DNA from 3 places in the Streptomyces sp. NPDC002888 genome. Region 2 is predicted to be linked to each of the others. Evidence: riboswitches for the same ligand, from Rfam matches in the RefSeq annotation. Region 2 holds a riboswitch; each other region holds the start of a gene.
What was found. A riboswitch is a leader RNA that binds a small molecule or an ion and turns the genes downstream of it on or off. The one in region 2 is predicted to bind cobalamin.
Positions count from the first base shown of each region.

Region 1: another riboswitch for cobalamin. It lies ahead of ACFYWX_RS42405 (cobalamin biosynthesis protein); the one in region 2 lies ahead of ACFYWX_RS03405 (HoxN/HupN/NixA family nickel/cobalt transporter).
Region 3: another riboswitch for cobalamin. It lies ahead of ACFYWX_RS46645 (ribonucleoside-diphosphate reductase subunit alpha); the one in region 2 lies ahead of ACFYWX_RS03405 (HoxN/HupN/NixA family nickel/cobalt transporter).

Region 1 covers NZ_JBIAPU010000039.1:31,372-37,322, forward strand. The annotation lists gene cobN (cobaltochelatase subunit CobN) at 1-74, opposite strand, end outside; gene ACFYWX_RS42400 (cobyric acid synthase) at 71-1,582, opposite strand; gene ACFYWX_RS42405 (cobalamin biosynthesis protein) at 1,579-2,631, opposite strand; cobalamin riboswitch at 2,731-2,873, opposite strand; gene ACFYWX_RS42410 (hypothetical protein) at 3,015-3,236, opposite strand; gene ACFYWX_RS42415 (anion permease) at 3,271-4,506, opposite strand; gene ACFYWX_RS42420 (lysozyme) at 4,650-5,399, opposite strand; gene ACFYWX_RS42425 (class II aldolase/adducin family protein) at 5,523-5,951, shown strand, end outside.
Region 2 covers NZ_JBIAPU010000002.1:100,687-106,637, forward strand. The annotation lists gene ACFYWX_RS03400 (nucleoside hydrolase) at 1-466, shown strand, start outside; gene ACFYWX_RS03405 (HoxN/HupN/NixA family nickel/cobalt transporter) at 463-1,560, opposite strand; cobalamin riboswitch at 1,588-1,776, opposite strand; gene ACFYWX_RS03410 (LAETG motif-containing sortase-dependent surface protein) at 1,897-2,853, opposite strand; gene ACFYWX_RS03415 (glycoside hydrolase family 13 protein) at 3,185-4,846, shown strand; gene ACFYWX_RS03420 (DUF4142 domain-containing protein) at 4,855-5,571, opposite strand; gene ACFYWX_RS03425 (O-methyltransferase) at 5,765-5,951, shown strand, end outside.
Region 3 covers NZ_JBIAPU010000052.1:35,507-41,457, reverse strand. The annotation lists gene ACFYWX_RS46650 (ribonucleotide-diphosphate reductase subunit beta) at 1-560, opposite strand, end outside; gene ACFYWX_RS46645 (ribonucleoside-diphosphate reductase subunit alpha) at 560-2,911, opposite strand; cobalamin riboswitch at 3,034-3,180, opposite strand; gene ACFYWX_RS46640 (GNAT family N-acetyltransferase) at 3,216-3,722, opposite strand; gene ACFYWX_RS46635 (NACHT domain-containing protein) at 3,865-5,951, shown strand, end outside.

The sequences.
Region 1 (5,951 bases), on a different contig from region 2:
TAGGTGGCACCGGAGGCGGCCCGAGCCGCCAACAGATCGGTGTCGGCGGTCGACAACAACAACACAGTGCTCATGCGGGCGCTCCCGGTGGAATGAAGGGCAGTCCTTGCGGCGCGCCGGACTCGATGAGCCGCCACAGCGCGTCCGTGTCCGCGTGCAGTTCGATCAGGTCGCCGAGCCGGTCGAGCTGCTCCTCGCGCAGCGCGGCGAACGACGTGTCGGGGGCGGGCACGAAGCGACGGCCCGCGGCGGCCGCCACCTCGCGCAGGAAGGCCCGCCGGAAACCGTCCGACTCCAGCGAGCCGTGCCAGTGCGTGCCCCAGGTCTGGCCGACCCGGCAGCCGTCCAAGAAGGGCTCTCCGCCTGCGATCTCGGCGACCCCGTGATGGATCTCGTACCCCTCGACCCGCTCGCCGAGGGCTTCCCCCACCGGCCGGGTGAGGGTCTTCTCGCGGGCGAACCGCACCCGCACGGGCAGGATCCCGAGACCCTCGACGTGCCCGCGCCGGCTCTCGACCTCGTCCTCGATGTGCTCACCGAGGATCTGGAAGCCGCCGCAGACACCGAGGACCGGCCTGTGCTCGGCGGCCCTGCGGGCGATGGCCTGCGCGAGCCCCCTCTCCCGCAGCCACTCCAGCGCCTTGACGGTCCCCCGGGTCCCCGGGATCACGACCAGATCGGCGTCGACCAGCTCCTCCGGCCGGTCCACGAACCGCACGACGACACCCGGCTCGGCGGCCAGCGCGTCCACGTCGGTGAAGTTGGACATGAGGGGGATCGCGCAGACGGCGACGCGCAGCACGTCCGCACCGACGGGCGGCGCGACGTTCGATTCCCGCACCGTGCCCCGCAGCGAGACCCGCAGCCCGTCCTCCTCGTCGATGCCGAGGCCGTGCCGGAAGGGCAGGACGCCGTACGTGTGCCGTCCGGTGAGCCCGTGCAGCATGTCGAGGCCCGGCTCCAGCAGCGAGACGTCCCCCCGGAACTTGTTCACGAGGAACCCGGCGACCCACTCCTGGTCCTCGGGCGACAGCAGGGCGACGGTCCCGAAGAAGGAGGCGAACACACCCCCGCGGTCGATGTCGCCGACGACGAGCACGGGGAGCCGCGCGTTGCGGGCGATCCCCATGTTCACGATGTCGGTCCGCCGCAAGTTGATCTCGGCGGGACTGCCGGCCCCCTCACAGATCACCGCGTCATACGTGCCCCGCAACTCGGCGAGACAGTCCAACACGGTCCCGAGCAGCTTCTGCTGCCGCCCACCGTGATAGCCACGCGCGCCCATCTCACCCACGGGCTTCCCGAGCAGCACGACCTGACTGCTCTGCTCCCCGCCCGGCTTGAGCAGCACCGGATTCATCAGCGCGGTCGGCTCCACCCGACAGGCCTGCGCCTGCATGGCCTGCGCCCGCCCGATCTCGGCACCCTCCCGCGTCACGAACGAGTTGAGCGACATGTTCTGCGCCTTGAACGGCGCGACCTTGACCCCCTGCCGCACCAGCCACCGACAGATCCCGGCGGTGACGACACTCTTCCCGGCATCGGAGGTAGTACCGGCGACCAACAGCCCACGTCCGGTCATGCGCGACCTCCCAACCGCTGTGGGCAGTCGTTCCGCAGGGCGATGGGGGTCCCCCCGCTCGAGCGAAGCCGAGAGTGGGGGAGGGTGGGCACAGCCGACAGCGCCGGGCGCCGTGCCACCCGCCCCCGCAGTAGCGAACCGGCCGCACTCACCCCCAGCGCCAGCCAACTCACCCGCCGAGACAACCGAACAGCCCGCTCAATGTCCGAAACCTCCACCGCACGCCCCTCCCCGTTCAGCACAGGCCGATGCTCAACACGCCCCCCGTACGACAACGTCCCCCCCAGCCGCACCCCGAGCGCCCCCGCGAACGACGCCTCCACAGGCCCGGCGTTCGGACTCGGATGCTTGGCCGCATCAGTACGCCAGGCCCGTACGGCCCCTCGGGCGTCCCCTCCGGCCACGGTGGCGAGCACCGCAGTCACCCGCGCCCCCGGCCACCCCACGACATCGTCGAGCCGCGCGGACGCCCACCCGTACCGCCGATGACGAGCCGACTTGTGCCCGACCATCGCGTCAAGCGTGTTGACGGCCCGAAACCCGAGCAGCCCCGGCACTCCCGCGATCCCGCCCCACACCAGCGCCCCCACCACCGCGTCCGACGTGTTCTCCGCGACGGACTCCACCACCGCCCGGGCGATCCCGTCCGCGTCGAGGGCCTGCGGGTCCCGCCCGCACAGATGCGGCAGCCGCTCCCGCGCCCCGTCGACGTCCCCCGCTTCGAGTGCGCGCCCGATGGTCCGGGCCTCCCGGCCGAGGGAGGTTCCGCCGACGACGGCCCAGGTGGCGGCCGCGGTCAGGGCGAAGGAGGCGGCGGGGGAGGACCGTACGCAACGCGCCGCGGCGGCGCCGAGGCCGACGGCCCCGCCCGCGCAGACGGCGGTGTGCAGCGCGCCCCACCCCCGGTGGTCGCGCCACAGCGCCCGCTCGACGGCACCCGCGGCCCGGCCGAACGCGGCGACCGGGTGTCCGCGGCGCGGATCGCCGAGGAGCAGGTCACCGAGGAGGCCGGCGGCGGCGCCGTACGCGAAGACGCGATCGGCACCCATCGGCTCAGCCGACCGTGGGGTCGGGAAACGACCTGGTGCTGGACCTCAATCGGCAGCCGAGCATGGCGATATGTCCTCACTCAGGGTGTCCACGCCCTGGTTCGACGAGACCGGCGGTGAGAGTTCCTGGCTCCCGGGGCTTTCTACCCCGGTGACAGTGGCGGGACCGCGCCGGATTCGCACCGGCTTCCTCTTCTGCCGCCGTACATGGCTCCGGCAGTCCACCACGGCCCCGGAAGAGCCGTCAACTTGCTGTTGACCTGCGACGGGAGAGTGTGCAGAACCCCACACACAAGTGGGGTGCGGGACGGTCTTCCGTCCCGCACCCCACGTGGTGCGCGTGTGTCGCCGATCAGACGCCGATCAGACCGATCAGGTGCCGATCAGACGATGATCAGGGAGATCCCGTACGCCACCGCCGCCGCGCACGCCGCGAAGCACGCGTACGCGCCGGTGACCGCGAGAGCGGCGGAGCCGCCCTGGGCCGCGGCCCGCTCGCGGCGGGAGAGGCCGACGATGCCGAGGGTGAACAGGGCCACGAGGGCCACGGTGACCACGAGGCTGACCCCGAAGACGGAGCCGAGAGCCGCCCAGTCGATCTTCATGCTGTCTCTTCCTTCGTACCTGGCCGGCTGCGGCTCAGACGGTGGTGGTGGCCGACGGGGCGGACTCGGCCGCGGGGGCCGGGATGGTCGCCGACAGGTCCTCGGCCATCGTGCCCGCGGGCGGCGGGGTCACCGCGGCGATCGCGGTGGTCACCACGCCGGGCGGCTCCTCGGCGTCGTTGACGTTGCTGTGGTCGACGACCTCGCGGCGCGAGATCTTCCAGATCGCGGCGCTGGAGGCGATGAGGAAGACGGCGACGACGGCCGTGCCCCAGGTGCCGAAGCCGGTCACGTACTCGGCGAGCGCGCCGACCAGGGCCGCGGCCGGGAGCGTGAGGCCCCAGGCGACGAACATGCGGGTGGCGGTCGACCAGCGGACGACGCCGCCCTTGCGGCCCAGGCCCGCGCCCATCACCGAGCCGGAGACCGAGTGGGTGGTGGAGAGGGAGAAGCCGAGGTGGGAGGAGGCCAGGATGACCGTCGCGGCGCTGGTCTGGGCGGCGAAGCCCTGCTGCGGCTGGAGGTCGGTCAGGCCCTTGCCCATGGTGCGGATGATGCGCCAGCCGCCGAGGTAGGTGCCGAGCGCGATGGCGAGGCCCGCGGAGAGGATGACCCAGGTGGGCGGGTCGGAGTCGGGGGCGACGGCGCCGCCGGCGACCAGGGCGAGGGTGATGATGCCCATCGTCTTCTGGGCGTCGTTCGTGCCGTGCGCGAGGGAGACCAGGCCGGCGGAGGCGATCTGGCCCGCGCGGTAGCCCTTCTCGGCGGCCTTGCCGTCGGCCTTCTTGCCGAGGGTGTAGGACAGGCGGGTGGCGAGCAGCGCGGCGATGCCCGCGACCAGCGGGGCCGCGATCGCCGGGATCAGGACCTTGGTGACGAGTACGTCGCTGTGGACCGCGCCGACGCCCGCCGAGGCGATGGTGGCGCCGATCAGACCGCCCATGAGGGCGTGCGAGGAACTGGAGGGCAGGCCCACCAGCCAGGTCAGCAGGTTCCAGAGGATCGCGCCGACCAACGCGGCGAAGATGACCTCGGGACGGATGCCGGTCTCGTCGACGAGACCCTTGGAGATCGTGTTGGCGACCTCCACCGAGAGAAAGGCGCCTACAAGGTTGAGCACGGCGGACATGGCCACCGCGACCTTGGGCTTGAGTGCACCGGTCGAGATGGTTGTGGCCATCGCGTTGGCGGTGTCGTGGAAACCGTTCGTGAAATCGAACGCGAGTGCGGTTACGACCACAATCGCGAGGATCAGCGAGAAGCTTTCCATTTACCCAGGCAATCGTTCGAAGTCATTGGCTGGACGACCGTAGGCAACCTGGATGAACGGAAGATGAACTAGGACGGGCGCTGAAGTGTCACAAAAGGAGGGCCGCCGCTCCGCTCCGGAACGGCGGCCCGCACGCCGTGCGACTAGGAGCCGCGGGCGAGCTTCCTCAGTCCGCTTCCGGTGCCGTTGAAGAGATTCTGGTCACCCGGCAGGGTGCCGCCGTTGTCGTACTGCCAGAAGGTCCACAACGACCAGCCGGCGGGCAGCGCCCCGGCGTCGGCGGAGTCGTGACGGGCGATCCACAGGGCGTGGTTGGAGGCGAAGGCGCGGCTGCCGCCGGTGCAGGTGTTCCACCAGTGGGTGGTCGTGTAGATCACCGGGCGGCGGCCGGTGAGCCGCTTCATCTCGGCACTGAACGACGCGATCCAGCCGACCATCCTCGCCGCGCTCAGGCCGTAGCACTTGTGCTTCTTGTCGTACGGGTTGTATTCGATGTCGAGCGCGGGCGGCAGCGTCCAGCCGTCCGCGGTCCAGCCGCCGCCGTTGCGCACGAAATGCGCCGCCTGTGCCCTGCCCGACGACTTGTCCGGCACCGCGAAGTGGTACGCGCCGCGCATCAGGCCCGCGTCGCGCGAGCCGTTGTACTGCTGGTCGAAGTGCGGGTTGCGGTAGTCCGTGGACTCGGTCGCCTTGATGTAGACGAACCGGGCGCCCTCGGCCTTCGCCCGCTGCCAGTCCACGTTCCTCTGGTGGGACGAGACGTCGTGTCCCCGCGGCAGGGCCGCCGCCGACGCCGGTATCTCGATGAGCGCGGTGCACCCGATGGCGAGCGCCGTCACGTGCGCCGCGAGCACGCGGACACGGAGACGGGACGGTTTGCGGTCACGGGCCATGTTTCCCCCCGGAATGGCGACGTGCAGACAAATCCCCCGAAGGCTACGCGAAGATCCACGAAACCACGTCGATCTCCGGCCAATCCCGGGCGCACTGGGGCCGCCCCCTGGCAAGATCGCCGCATGGCCGAGCAGCCGAGGGACCGACGGGGTGAACGGGATGCACGGGGGCGCGAGCGGGAGGCGCGGGAGCCGCGAGGGAGGCGGGTGACCGACGAGGAGGCGACGGCCTGGCAGGCGCTCGTCGCCACCGCCCGGCGGACCGTCGCCGACGGCCTGGTCGTCGGGACCTCGGGCAACGTGTCGGTGCGCGTCGGCGACACCGTCCTCGTGACGCCCTCGGGCGTGCCGTACGACCGCCTGACGCCGGACGACGTGACCGGCGTCGACCTCGACGGGCGGCAGGTCCACGGCACGCTGGTGCCGACCAGCGAACTGCCCATGCACCTCGCGGTGTACCGCACCACCGACGCCCGCGCCGTCGTCCACACCCACGCCGTGCACGCCACCGCCGTCTCCACGCTCGTGACCGAACTCCCCTCCGTCCACTAC
Region 2 (5,951 bases):
GGAGTTCAACGTCTGGCACGACCCGGAGGCGGCCGCGATCCTGCTCACGGCCGGGGTGCCGATCACCATGTACGGCCTGGACGTGTTCAAGGAGGTCCTGGTCCCGGCGGCCGACGTCCAACGCCTGCGCACCAGCCCGGAACCCAGGCTCCGCATGGCCGGTGAACTCCTCGCCCACCGCGACCCCGCCACCTCCGGCGACCCCACGCCCACCGGCGGCCTCGGCGACGCGGGCGCGGTCTGCGCGGTCGTCGACCCGGAGGGCCTGACCACCGAACTCCTACCGGTCGAGGTCTCCCTCGCCCCCGGCCCGACCCGCGGCCAGACCGTCGTCGACCGCCGCCCCCGCCCCGGCGAGTCCGAGATACACCACGGCACCCGCGAACAGCCGCTGGTGGACGTGGCGTTGGGCGTGGACGTGGAGCGCTACGTCAAGCTGTGGCTGACGGCGGTGGAGGGCGTCTAACGCGTGTCGGCGGCGGGCCGTGCCGCCCACCTCTGTTCCACCTTCGCGAGCTTCCAGTACGCGACCGCCGCCGCCCACACCACCACGAACAGGCCGACGATGACGTAGCCGACGTTGTCGAGGTCGAGGCCCGCGATCCAGCCGGTGACGGCGTCGCGCAGGGCGAGCTTCTCGTGGAGGACGCCCACGAGTTCGATCGTGCCGATGAAGAAGGCGACGGCGATGGACAGACCGGTGATGGTGAGGTTGTAGAAGACCTTGCGGACGGGGTTGGAGAAGGCCCACTGGTAGGCGAAGTTCATGAACGTGCCGTCGAGGGTGTCGAACAGGCTCATGCCGGCGGCGAACAGGAGGGGGAGACAGAGGATCGCGTACCAGGGCAGCCCCGCCGCCGCGCCCGAACCGGCCATCACCATCAGCGTGACCTCGGTGGCGGTGTCGAAGCCGAGGCCGAAGAGGAAGCCGAGCGGGTACATCTGGCCGGGGCGTGAGATGGACCTGGTGAGGCGGCCGAGGATGCGGTTCATGAAGCCCCGGGAGTCCAGGTGCTGTTCGAGCTCCCGCTCGTCGTACGCGCCTGCCCGCATCGCCCGGAAGACCTTCAGGATGCCCAGCAGGGCGACGAGGTTGAGGGCGGCGATGAGGTAGAGGAAGGTGCCGGAGATCGTCGTACCGAGGAATCCGAGGACCTGGTGGATACCGGAGTCCTCGTTCATGACCCGGCCGGCCAGCTGGGTGCCGCCCGCGATCAGCAGGGCGAGCAGGACGACCACGCTGGAGTGGCCGAGCGCGAACCAGAAGCCCACCGACACCGGGCGTTTGCCGTCGGCCATCAGCTTGCGGGTGGTGTTGTCGATCGCGGCGATGTGGTCGGCGTCGAAGGCGTGCCGCATGCCGAGGGTGTAGGCGGTGATGCCGAGGCCGATGCCGAAGGCCCTGTCGCCGACCTCGTAGTGGCCGGGGGCGACGAGCAGGAACAGGATGCCGAACGCGACGACGTGCAGGGCGGCGATGACCGCCATCAGCACCGCCGTCCGCACGGTGTCCTCGCGTCGCCAGCGGAAGGACGTGGGCAGGGCGGCAGGGTCGGTCATCCGGTCACGCTCCAGCACCTCGTGGATCAGTTCGTGAGATGCCGTGGCCGGTCTCCTGGCTTACGGGTGCACGCGCCCGGCCCGCCTTCCCGGCTGCCTCGCGGCGACCAGTGGCTGTCCCTCAGGGGACGTGGGACGGGAACTCCCCGATCACAGTGGCGAGGGCCGCGTCGGCATCACACCGACTTCCCGAACACCACGGCCCGCCCACCGTAGAGCAGACCCCCGGCCGCCGCCCACCCACCACCTGACCGGGTCGGTCAGGTGGTGGGCCTCACGGGCGGTCGAGAGGTGGCTCTCAAGGCCACGAAGCTACGGGGCTACGAAGCTACGTGGCTACGAGCGGGCGGCCTTGCGCCTGCGGGTCGTCATGACGATCGCTCCGCCGCCCACGAGGAGGGCCGCGGCGCCGGCGGCGATCACGCCGGTGTTGCTGTTCGCGCCGGTCTCCGCCAGGTCACCGCCGCCGCCGTGCGGGGTTGCCGCCGGGGGCGTGGTGGACTCGGAGGCGCTCGGGGGCGGGGTGGAGGCCGGCTCGGACGGGGTCGGGGTGCCGGCCGGGGGCTCGGTCTCGGCCGGCGGGGTCTCGGACTCCGACGCCGGAGGCGTCGCGGGCGTCGAGGGCGGCGAGGGCGGCGTGGAGGCCGGCGGGGTGGTCGGGGGCTGCGTCTCGGTGGTCGTGCAGTCCTTCGTGCCGCCGTTCCAGGCCGCGATCAGCTTGTCCTTGATCACCGGGCGGTCCGGGCCCTTGGGCAGGTCCCCGTGCTCGAAGCCGTCCTTCGCGTCGAGCTTGCCGTCGAACTTGACCGCACCCCGGTAGAGGTCGATCTGGGCGTAGCAGCCCGCGTCCGGCACCGCGATGTCGAGGGAGTCGGTCTGGCCGGGCTTGACCGTCACCGAGTCGAAGTCGACGAAGACCTGCTCGCCGGAGGTGCGGAAGTCGGCGCCGTGGGCGAGGAAGGAGGACAGGGAGGCGGTGCAGGTGCTCGCGTCCCCGGCGGTGCGGACCTTGACGTGGATCTTGCCGTCCTCGGTCGGCTTGAGGTTCTGGTCGTCGACCTTGACCGAGTCGAAGAAGTTGATGCCGTCCAGGGAGAACTGGCAGCGGTCCGTGCCGGTCTCCGTGCCCGCGCCGGTGCCCGGCTTGTACGTCCCCCCGGAGTTCCAGCCGTCGCCGCCGGGCTCGGAGGCCCAGGCGCCGGAGGCCGCGGCGACGGAGGCCGCGCACAGGGCGAGCGACGCGGCGCCCGTCCCCAGCAGGCGGCGCATGGTGACACGTCTCGCTATGGACATGCGGATCCCATCTTGGCGTGCGAAACCCGGGCACGGCGGGAGGGCAGCACGACGCTGCCGGCAGTACCGGGGGTGGGTGGTCGAAGAAACACTGGGCCCATTGGTCACATGCGCCACAGCGTGCACTCATGGTGGATCTCGGGACGGAACACTGTCAACCTGCGGCTGAGCCAAGGAAGTTCGGCTGTCATCACATTTCCGTCACACGGGGAATGGAATGTTCCGACGTTGTCGAAGGTTCACTTTTCCGGCGATGTGGACAGAATTTCCCTCTATCGTGCATAGAACGCTCGTCGCACCGACCCGAGACCGAACCGGAAGAGGAGCCCGCGTGATCGTCCGTACCACGCCCGACCTCTCGTCCAAGGATCCGAACTGGTGGCGGCAGGCCGTCATCTACCAGGTGTATCCCCGCAGCTTCGCCGACGCCGACGGCGACGGGCTCGGGGACCTCCGGGGGGTCACCCAGCGCCTGTCCCACCTCGCCGCGCTCGGTGTGGACGCGCTGTGGCTCAGCCCCTTCTACCCGTCCGAGCTCGCCGACGGCGGCTACGACGTCGCCGACTACCGGGACGTCGACCCGCGCCTGGGCAGCCTGGCCGATTTCGACGAGATGGTCGTCGAGGCCCACCGCCTGGGCCTGAAGGTGATCGTCGACCTGGTCCCGAACCACACCTCGCACCAGCACGTGTGGTTCCAGGAGGCCCTGGCGGCCGGTCCTGGCTCCCCGGCCCGTGACCGGTACGTCTTCCGCGACGGCCGGGGCGAGCACGGAGAGCAGCCGCCCACCGACTGGCAGTCCGTCTTCGGTGGCAGCGCGTGGCAGCGGGTGCCGGACGGGCAGTGGTACCTGCACCTCTTCGCGCCCCAGCAGCCCGACCTGAACTGGGCGCACGAGGAGGTCCGAGCCGACTTCCGCACCACCCTGCGCTTCTGGGCCGACCGCGGGGTCGACGGCTTCCGGGTCGACGTCGCGCACGCCCTCACCAAGGACCTGGCCGAGCCGCTGCGCGACCTGGGCGACCCCGAGCTGAGCCGGGAGGAGGCCCTGCCGGAGTTCGCCCCCGGCACGCACCCCTTCTACGACCGCGACGACGTCCACGAGATCTACCGCGACTGGCGCACGATCCTCGACTCCTACTCCCCGCCCCGCATGGCCGTCGCCGAGGCCTGGGTGCGCGGCCCGCGCCGCGCGTTGTACGCGCGCCCGGACGAGCTGGGCCAGGCGTTCAATTTCGAGTACCTCCAGGCGGGCTGGGACGCGCAGGAGGTGCGCGAGGTGATCACCGGGTCGCTGCGGGACGCGCGGCTGGCCGGTGCCTCGGCGACCTGGGTGCTGTCCAACCACGACGTGGTGCGGCACGCCTCCCGGCTGATGCTGCCGCCGGGCACGGACGAGAACGCCTGGCTGCTGTCCGGCGGCCACGCGCCCGCCGTGGACGGGTCGCGGGGCCTGCGCCGGGCCCGGGCGGCCGCCCTGCTGATGCTGGCGCTGCCCGGCTCGTCGTACGTCTACCAGGGCGAGGAACTCGGGCTGCCCGAGGTCGCCGACCTGCCGGTGGAGGTCCTCCAGGACCCGATCTGGGAGCAGACGGGACGGGTCCGCAAGGGCCGCGACGGCTGCCGGGTGCCGCTGCCGTGGACGACGAGCGGACCGTCGTACGGCTTCGGCGCGGGCGGCGCCTGGCTGCCCCAGCCGCCGAGCTTCGCGTCGTACGCCGTGCAGGCCCAGGACGGGACGGAGGGCTCGACCCTGGAGCTCTACCGCACGGCTCTGAAGCTGCGCCGCAAGCTGATCGAGGGCGAGTCCCTGACCTGGCTGGAGGACACCCCGCCCGGTGTCCTCGCCTTCACCCGCACCGACGGCTGGCGCTGTGTGACCAACCTGTCGGACGCGCCGGTCACCCTCCCGGGCGGCGAGGTCCTCCTGACCAGCGCCCCCCTGGAACCGGACGGCCGTCTGGGCCCGGACGCCACCGCGTGGCTGGCCTGACCCGGCGCTCACCCCGCCGACGGGCTGGGTGACGCCCCCGGCGCCTCCGTGCTGTTCGCCGGTGGGGTGAGCACCACCTGGGGCTGGCCGGGGGCCGGGGGCGGTGGGGTCAGGTCGGAGGAGGGGAGCTTGGGCGGGGTGGTCTCCTGGAAGAGGACCTGGTCGAAGTTGACCAGGCCCGTCTTCTCCATGACCGAGATGTGGTCCAGGACGGTCGTGTTGGCCTGATCGGCGAGCTGGCGCACCAGGGTGTTGCGGGTGGTGGAGCGGATCTTCGAGACCGTGTTGAAGATCGTGCCGTGCGTCACGCGCAGGATGTTGGCGAAGTCGGAGTCGAACTGCTTGCCGCTGTCGGAGCTCAGCGTCGTGACGAACCCCTGCTGCTGGGGGCTCGGCTGGTCGGGGATCGTGATGCCCAGCTGGGGCGCGATCCGGCGGACCGTCGCGTCCAGCGCCGCGTGCCCGTCGATCAGGTGCTGTCCGGCCGTGACGACCGCCTTGGACGTCCCTTTCTGCACCGCCATCTGACCCACCGGGTACTCCCACAGGCCTGCCGCCCGCACCTTCACCACGAAGTCCCGGTCGGCCTCGGTCAGTGGCCCGGACGAGGTCTGGGCGATGATCCGGTCGGGCGTGCTCGACACGTTGTTCATGCCGAGCACGGCCGGATAGGCGAGCGCGATGGTCGTCAGGCTCAGGGCGCCGCCCACGAAGAGGGTTCCCATCGCGTTCCGCGAGAAGAGCACGGTGTCTCCTGCCCGGTCGGGGATCCCGCCGTCGCACGGCGGGCTCGGTCGCACGGGGGTACGGGGGCGGCCGGTCAACGAAGCCTCTGTCATTGGTCAAAGGTTCCCAATCGCGGCCCCCACCAAGTAAGTTCCCATACGGAACTCACTTGCCTTCCGGAGGGAACAGTCCGTGACCCAGCAGACCTGGACCGCCGTCGACGCCTACTTCAACACCCTGCTCGTCGAGGAGGACGCGGCCCTGCCGGCCGCCGGCGGGGGCAGCGAGGCGGCCGGGCTGCCGCCGCACCAGGTGGCCCCCAACCAGGGCAAGCTGCTCCACCTGCTCGCCCGAGTCCAGGGCGCCCGCTCCGTCCTGG
Region 3 (5,951 bases), on a different contig from region 2:
AACAGACCCTCGATGCACGCGGCGAAGCAGATGAGGTTGAGCAGGAAGCGGCGGCGGTCGGCCCGGGTCTCCAGGCGGTCGAGCTTCTCGACCTCGTTGATCCACTTGAAGCAGAACTCGGCCTTCTCACGGATGGAGGGGATGTTCTCCACGGCGTCGAAGGCGGCCGAACGGTCCTCCGGGTCGGGGAGGTAGGTGTCCAGAAGCGTCAGATAGAACTGGACGTGGACGGCCTCCTCGAAGAGCTGGCGCGACAGGTAGAGGCGCGCCTCCGGGGAGTTGATGTGCTTGTACAGCGTCAGCACCAGGTTGTTCGCGACGATCGAGTCGCCCGTCGCGAAGAACGCGACCAGACGGCCGATCATGTGCTGCTCGCCCTCGGACAGCTTCGCTAGGTCGGCGACGTCCGAGTGAAGGTCGACCTCCTCCACGGTCCAGGTGTTCTTGATGGCGTCCCGGTAGCGCTCGTAGAAGTCCGGGTAGCGCATGGGGCGGAGGGTCAGCTCGAAGCCCGGGTCGAGGAGGTTCTTGGAAGACACAGTCTTGGCTTCGCTGGTCATTACTGGCAGGCCTCGCAGGACTCGGGGTTTTCCAGGGAGCAGGCGACGGCGTCTTCGGGTGCCGGCTGCTGAACGGGAACGGTGGCTCGTGCGGCGCGGGCGATGCGGGTCGCCGGGCGCGAGCGCAGGTAGTACGTCGTCTTCAAACCCGACTTCCAGGCGTACGCGTACATCGAGGAGAGCTTGCCGATGGTCGGCGTCTCCAGGAAGAGGTTCAGGGACTGCGCCTGGTCCAGGTACGGGGTCCGGGCGGCGGCCATGTCGATCAGGCCGCGCTGCGGGATCTCCCACGCCGTGCGGTACAGGGCCCGGACGTCCTCGGGGATCCAGGCGAAGTCCTGCACCGAGCCGTTGGCGTCGCGCAGCGCCTCACGGGTACGGGCGTCCCACACGCCCAGCTCCTTGAGGTCCTTCACCAGGTAGGAGTTGACCTGGAGGAACTCGCCGGAGAGCGTCTCGCGCTTGAACAGGTTGGACACCTGCGGCTCGATGCACTCGTACACACCTGCGATCGACGCGATGGTGGCGGTGGGCGCGATCGCGAGGAGCAGCGAGTTGCGCATACCGGTGGTCGCGATCCGCTCGCGCAGCGCCGCCCAGCGCTCCGGCCAGGTGAACTCGGCGCCGTAGTGGTCGGGGTGCAGGACACCCTTGGCCGTACGGGTCTTCTCCCAGGCCGGCAGCGGGCCGCTGCGCTCGGCGAGGTCGGCGGAGGTCTCGTACGCGGCGAGCATGATGCGCTCGGCGATCCGCGTGGAGAGCTGCCTGGCCTCGGGGGAGTCGAAGGGCAGACGCAGCTTGAAGAAGACGTCCTGGAGGCCCATCGCGCCCAGGCCCACCGGACGCCACTTGGCGTTGGAGCGGCCCGCCTGCTCGGTCGGGTAGAAGTTGATGTCGACGACACGGTCGAGGAAGGTGACGGCGGTGCGGACGGTGTCGTCCAGCCGCTCCCAGTCGATGTCATCGCCCGCCACGAACGCGCCGAGGTTCACCGACCCCAGGTTGCAGACCGCCGTCTCCCCGTCGTCCGTGACCTCCAGGATCTCCGTGCAGAGGTTGGAGGAGTGGATGACGTGACCCGGCTCGGCGGTCTGGTTGGCGGTGCGGTTGGCGGCGTCCTTGAAGGTCATCCAGCCGTTGCCGGTCTGCGCGAGGGTGCGCATCATCCGGCCGTACAGCTCACGGGCGGGGATGGTCTTCTTCGCGAGCCCGTTCGCCTCCGCCCTGCGGTACGCGGCGTCGAACTCCTCGCCCCACAGGTCGACCAGCTCGGGCACGTCGGCGGGGGAGAACAGCGACCACTGCCCGTCGGCGTTCACGCGGCGCATGAACTCGTCCGGCACCCAGTGCGCGAGGTTCAGGTTGTGCGTACGGCGGGCGTCCTCGCCCGTGTTGTCGCGCAGCTCCAGGAACTCCTCGATGTCGGAGTGCCAGGTCTCCAGGTAGACCGCGGCCGCGCCCTTGCGCCGGCCGCCCTGGTTCACGGCGGCGACGGAGGCGTCGAGGGTCTTGAGGAACGGGACGATGCCGTTGGAGTGCCCGTTGGTGCCACGGATCAGCGAACCCCGGGAGCGGATGCGGGAGTACGACAGGCCGATGCCGCCGGCGTGCTTCGACAGGCGGGCCACCTGGTGGTAGCGGTCGTAGATGGAGTCCAGCTCGTCCTTCGGGGAGTCGAGGAGGTAGCAGGACGACATCTGGGGGTGGCGGGTGCCGGAGTTGAACAGCGTGGGGGAGGAGGGGAGGTAGTCGAGGCGGCTCATGAGCCCGTAGAGCGCGGCGACTTCGTCGACGGACCTCACGGTGTCGTCCTCCGCGAGGCCCGCGGCGACGCGCAGCATGAAGTGCTGCGGGGTCTCCACCACCTTGCGGGTGAGGGGGTGCCGCAGGAGGTAGCGGCTGTGCAGGGTGCGCAGGCCGAAGTAGCCGAAGCGGTCGTCGGCGCCGGTGTCGACGAGGGCGTCGAGCCGCTCGGCGTGCACGCGCACGAACTCCGCGGTGCGGTCGGCGATGAGGCCTTCGCGGTGGCCGACGGCCACGGACTCGGTGAAGCACGTGACGCCCTGCGAGGCGGCCTCGGCGCGGATGCCGATGGTCAGCAGACGGGCGGCCAGCCGGGAGTAGACGGGGTCCTCGGAGATGAGGCCGGCGGCCGCCTCCGTGGCCAGCTCGCGCAGCTCCGTCTCGTCCGCCCGCGCGGACCGGCCCCGCAACGCGGCGGTGGCGACCCGGCCCGGGTCGGCGTCGGGCAGGTCGGCGGTCAGCTCGGTCAGGGTCCGCAGCAGTGCGGCACCGGGACCGTCGTACTCCAGCTCGGTCGCTGAAGCCGGTTCGGCTGGCGCGATGGTCACGTGGGGCTCTCCCTCGCTCGGCACGGGGCCTGGCGGAGGGCAGGGGGCAGCACACGAGCGCACGCGGCGTCGCGTCCACCGACCCACTCCACGAGGCCCGGACGTCGGGCACCCGGACCGGACGGGCCGGGCGCGCTGTCGACAGGTCCTCGGACTGACGCTCATACGCGGGCATACGCGCATGAGTACACCGTTGCGGGACAGTTCCGGATTCGCACCGGATTCCCCTGTGGCGACAGCGAGCACGAGCATACATCTTGTGCCGGGCTACGGTGACACCCCCAGATGTTGTGTTGCCGTGGTTTCACAGCGTCAACTCATAGGTGAGGAGAGTGATGTCGTCGAGGTGCGGGATCGGGTTCCAGTCGCGCCCCGGGGTGCGGGTGAAGCCGAGGCGTTCGTAGATGCGGTGGGCGGTGTGCATGGTGGCCTGGGTGGAGAGGACCATGCCGGTGCAGCCCTCGACGGCGCGTGCCCGCTCGACGCAGGCCCGTACGAGGGCCTCGCCGACACCACGCCCACGCGCGGTGTGCGCGACCGCGAGCATCCGTATCTCGGCCTCTCCGGGCCGGGCGATGTCGGCCATGGGACCGCCCTGAGGCACGAAGGTGACTCCGCCGAGCACCTGGCCCCGCTCCACCGCGACCAGCACCTCGGCGGCCGCGGCCCGCTTGCCGACGTCTCTCAACTCGCCGAGGTACTCATCGCTCTCCCCGAAGTCGAGAAGGTCGTCCTGAAGGTAGGCCTGGGCGGTGATCTCGCCGACGGTGTCGTACTCGTCGGGTTTCGCTTGCCGGATGAGGATGTCCACGGGGGTGAGTGTGGCCCAGCGACGCGACACCGTGCGCCCGAATTCCGGGTTGCGGCGTGTGTGGGGAGTGCTTCCATGGAAGTAGGTGCCGGCGCCCACGGAGCCCTCCGTCCCGAGAACGCTCTCGGAGGGAGTACGCACGATGACGAGTGTCGTCCGTCGCCCGCGCGGCCGGGAACGGGAGCGCAACGCGTCGATGGCAACGCTGGACCTGAGGCGGGCGGGCAGCCGGGTGCGGGGCGTCCTCGTCGGCCGCCGGCACGCCCTGACGATCCGTCTGGATGCCCGGCGCGGCGCCACCCAGCCCAAGAAGTGGCGGAGATGGTTCTCCTACGCCAACGCGACCAGGTTCGTCTGGGGCATCGCCGTGCTCGCACTCCTGGCCTGGTGCGGGGAGGGCCTGTACATCCTGAGCACCGGCGAGTCGACCGGCTTCGAGGACCTCCGCAAGAACGGGGGGTTCGACGCCTTCCTCCGTTTCGTCGGCCCCGTACTGACCGCTTCGATCGCCGCTGCCCTCTTCCTGTTCTGCTGGTACGGCTGGACCAAGCGGCGTTACCTCGGGGACGCGCGCAGCAGACCCGGTCGGCTGGTACTCACCGCCGGCCAGGACACGGACGACATCGTCGGCCGCGACGTGGTCGCCGAAGTCATCGCCGAACGGCTGCGGGACCGCGACACCCGCCGGCCCTATCTGCTCGTCGGCGGCGTCGGTGTGGGGAAGACCGCCGTCCTCGTGCGGCTCACCGAACTGCTGGCCCGGCAGCGCGCGGTGCCCGTGCCGATCCGGCTGAGGGACGCGGTCAGCGAGGCCGACCTGAACTTTGAGCGGATGGCCAAGCGGCGCTTCGCCGAGGAGACGCCCCAGGGGACCCTGGCGCGGACCAAGATTGAGCGGGTCTGGCAGCAACTGCTCGCCGACGACAAACCGGTCGTCATCGCCGACGGCCTGGAAGAGGCGCTCCTCGACGACAGTCTCCAGCAGAACCGGGACAACATCATCCGCCGCGCCATCGAGCGCGCCCACAAGGAGAAGCTGCCTCTGGTCATCGCCTCGCGGCCGCACAGTCCCCTCGAGAACACCGCCGCCGCGATCGTGGAGCTGGAGCCGTTGAGCGAGGAGGAGGCGCTGCACTTCGTCGAGGAACGCGCATCGGGCAGAGACGAGCAGTATCTGGACGGCGTCGTGGAGACAGCGGAGGTCACCGAATCGCCCATCTACCTGCAGATCGTGCGCGAGCTGCACCGCAACGGCCTCCTGCGTCGCGACGACTTGAAGCCCTTGGACATCTCCGGCCGGGACCGCAGCGCGCTGCGGCTGCAACTGCTGGAGAGGTGGGAACGCAAGATGTGCGAGGGCCGACTTCGGCAGGACGTCGCGCTGAACCGGCAGGAGCGCCGCGACACCGTCGAAGTGGTGTCCGCCCTGGCCTGCATCGGCCTGCTCAAGGACACCCTGGAGGTCGGCTTCGCCGAGTTGCTCGGCGATGACGTGCATCCCGGTCCGCTACAGCGCGCGCGGACCCGGGCAGAGCACCTGTGGACCAGCGCGCGGGGCTTCGACCAGTACGGCAAGCGCGGCAACGTCTTCTCCGAGTGGCATCGGGAGCGGATCTGGGACACGCTCTGCGCCAGGCTCGGCGACGAGGAGGGCAGGCGGCTGAAGGAGGGGAGCAGGGAGCAGTGCCAGGCCGTCCTCGCCCGTTTCGCGGCCAACGCGAACAAGCTCAGGCTGCTGGAAGGCCTCGAGCGGAAGGTCCGCTTCCCCCACAGCATCGTCCAGGCGTACTTCGGCTTCCACGTCCTGGACGAAATGGGCGAGCGGGGCGCCGGAGAGCTGGTCGACCAGGCGCTGCAACCGCCCGGCCCCGGCCGTGAGTTGCTCGTCGCCCTGGTGTTCCTGTCCCGCCGCTGGGCGACAAAGCCCGCGACCCGGGGAGGCGGTGTCCGGGCCGAGGCGAAGAAGGAGATCAAGGAACTGGTGCGGCAGGCACCCGTGTACGGGCGCACCCTGACCCACCGGCTCATCACCGCCGCGAGCCGCCGCACGGACGACCCGAAGGTCCTGGACCTCTACGCGGCGGCACTGGAGGTCGAGAGCGTGGAGGAGACTCCGGGACGGCTCAAGGACATCGTCGGCGCGGTGTACGACTGCTGGTCCGGCATCAAAGGAGACCGGCGCACCCTCGACGACGCGAAGCTGGCGCTGATCAAGCAGCTCGGCGCGGC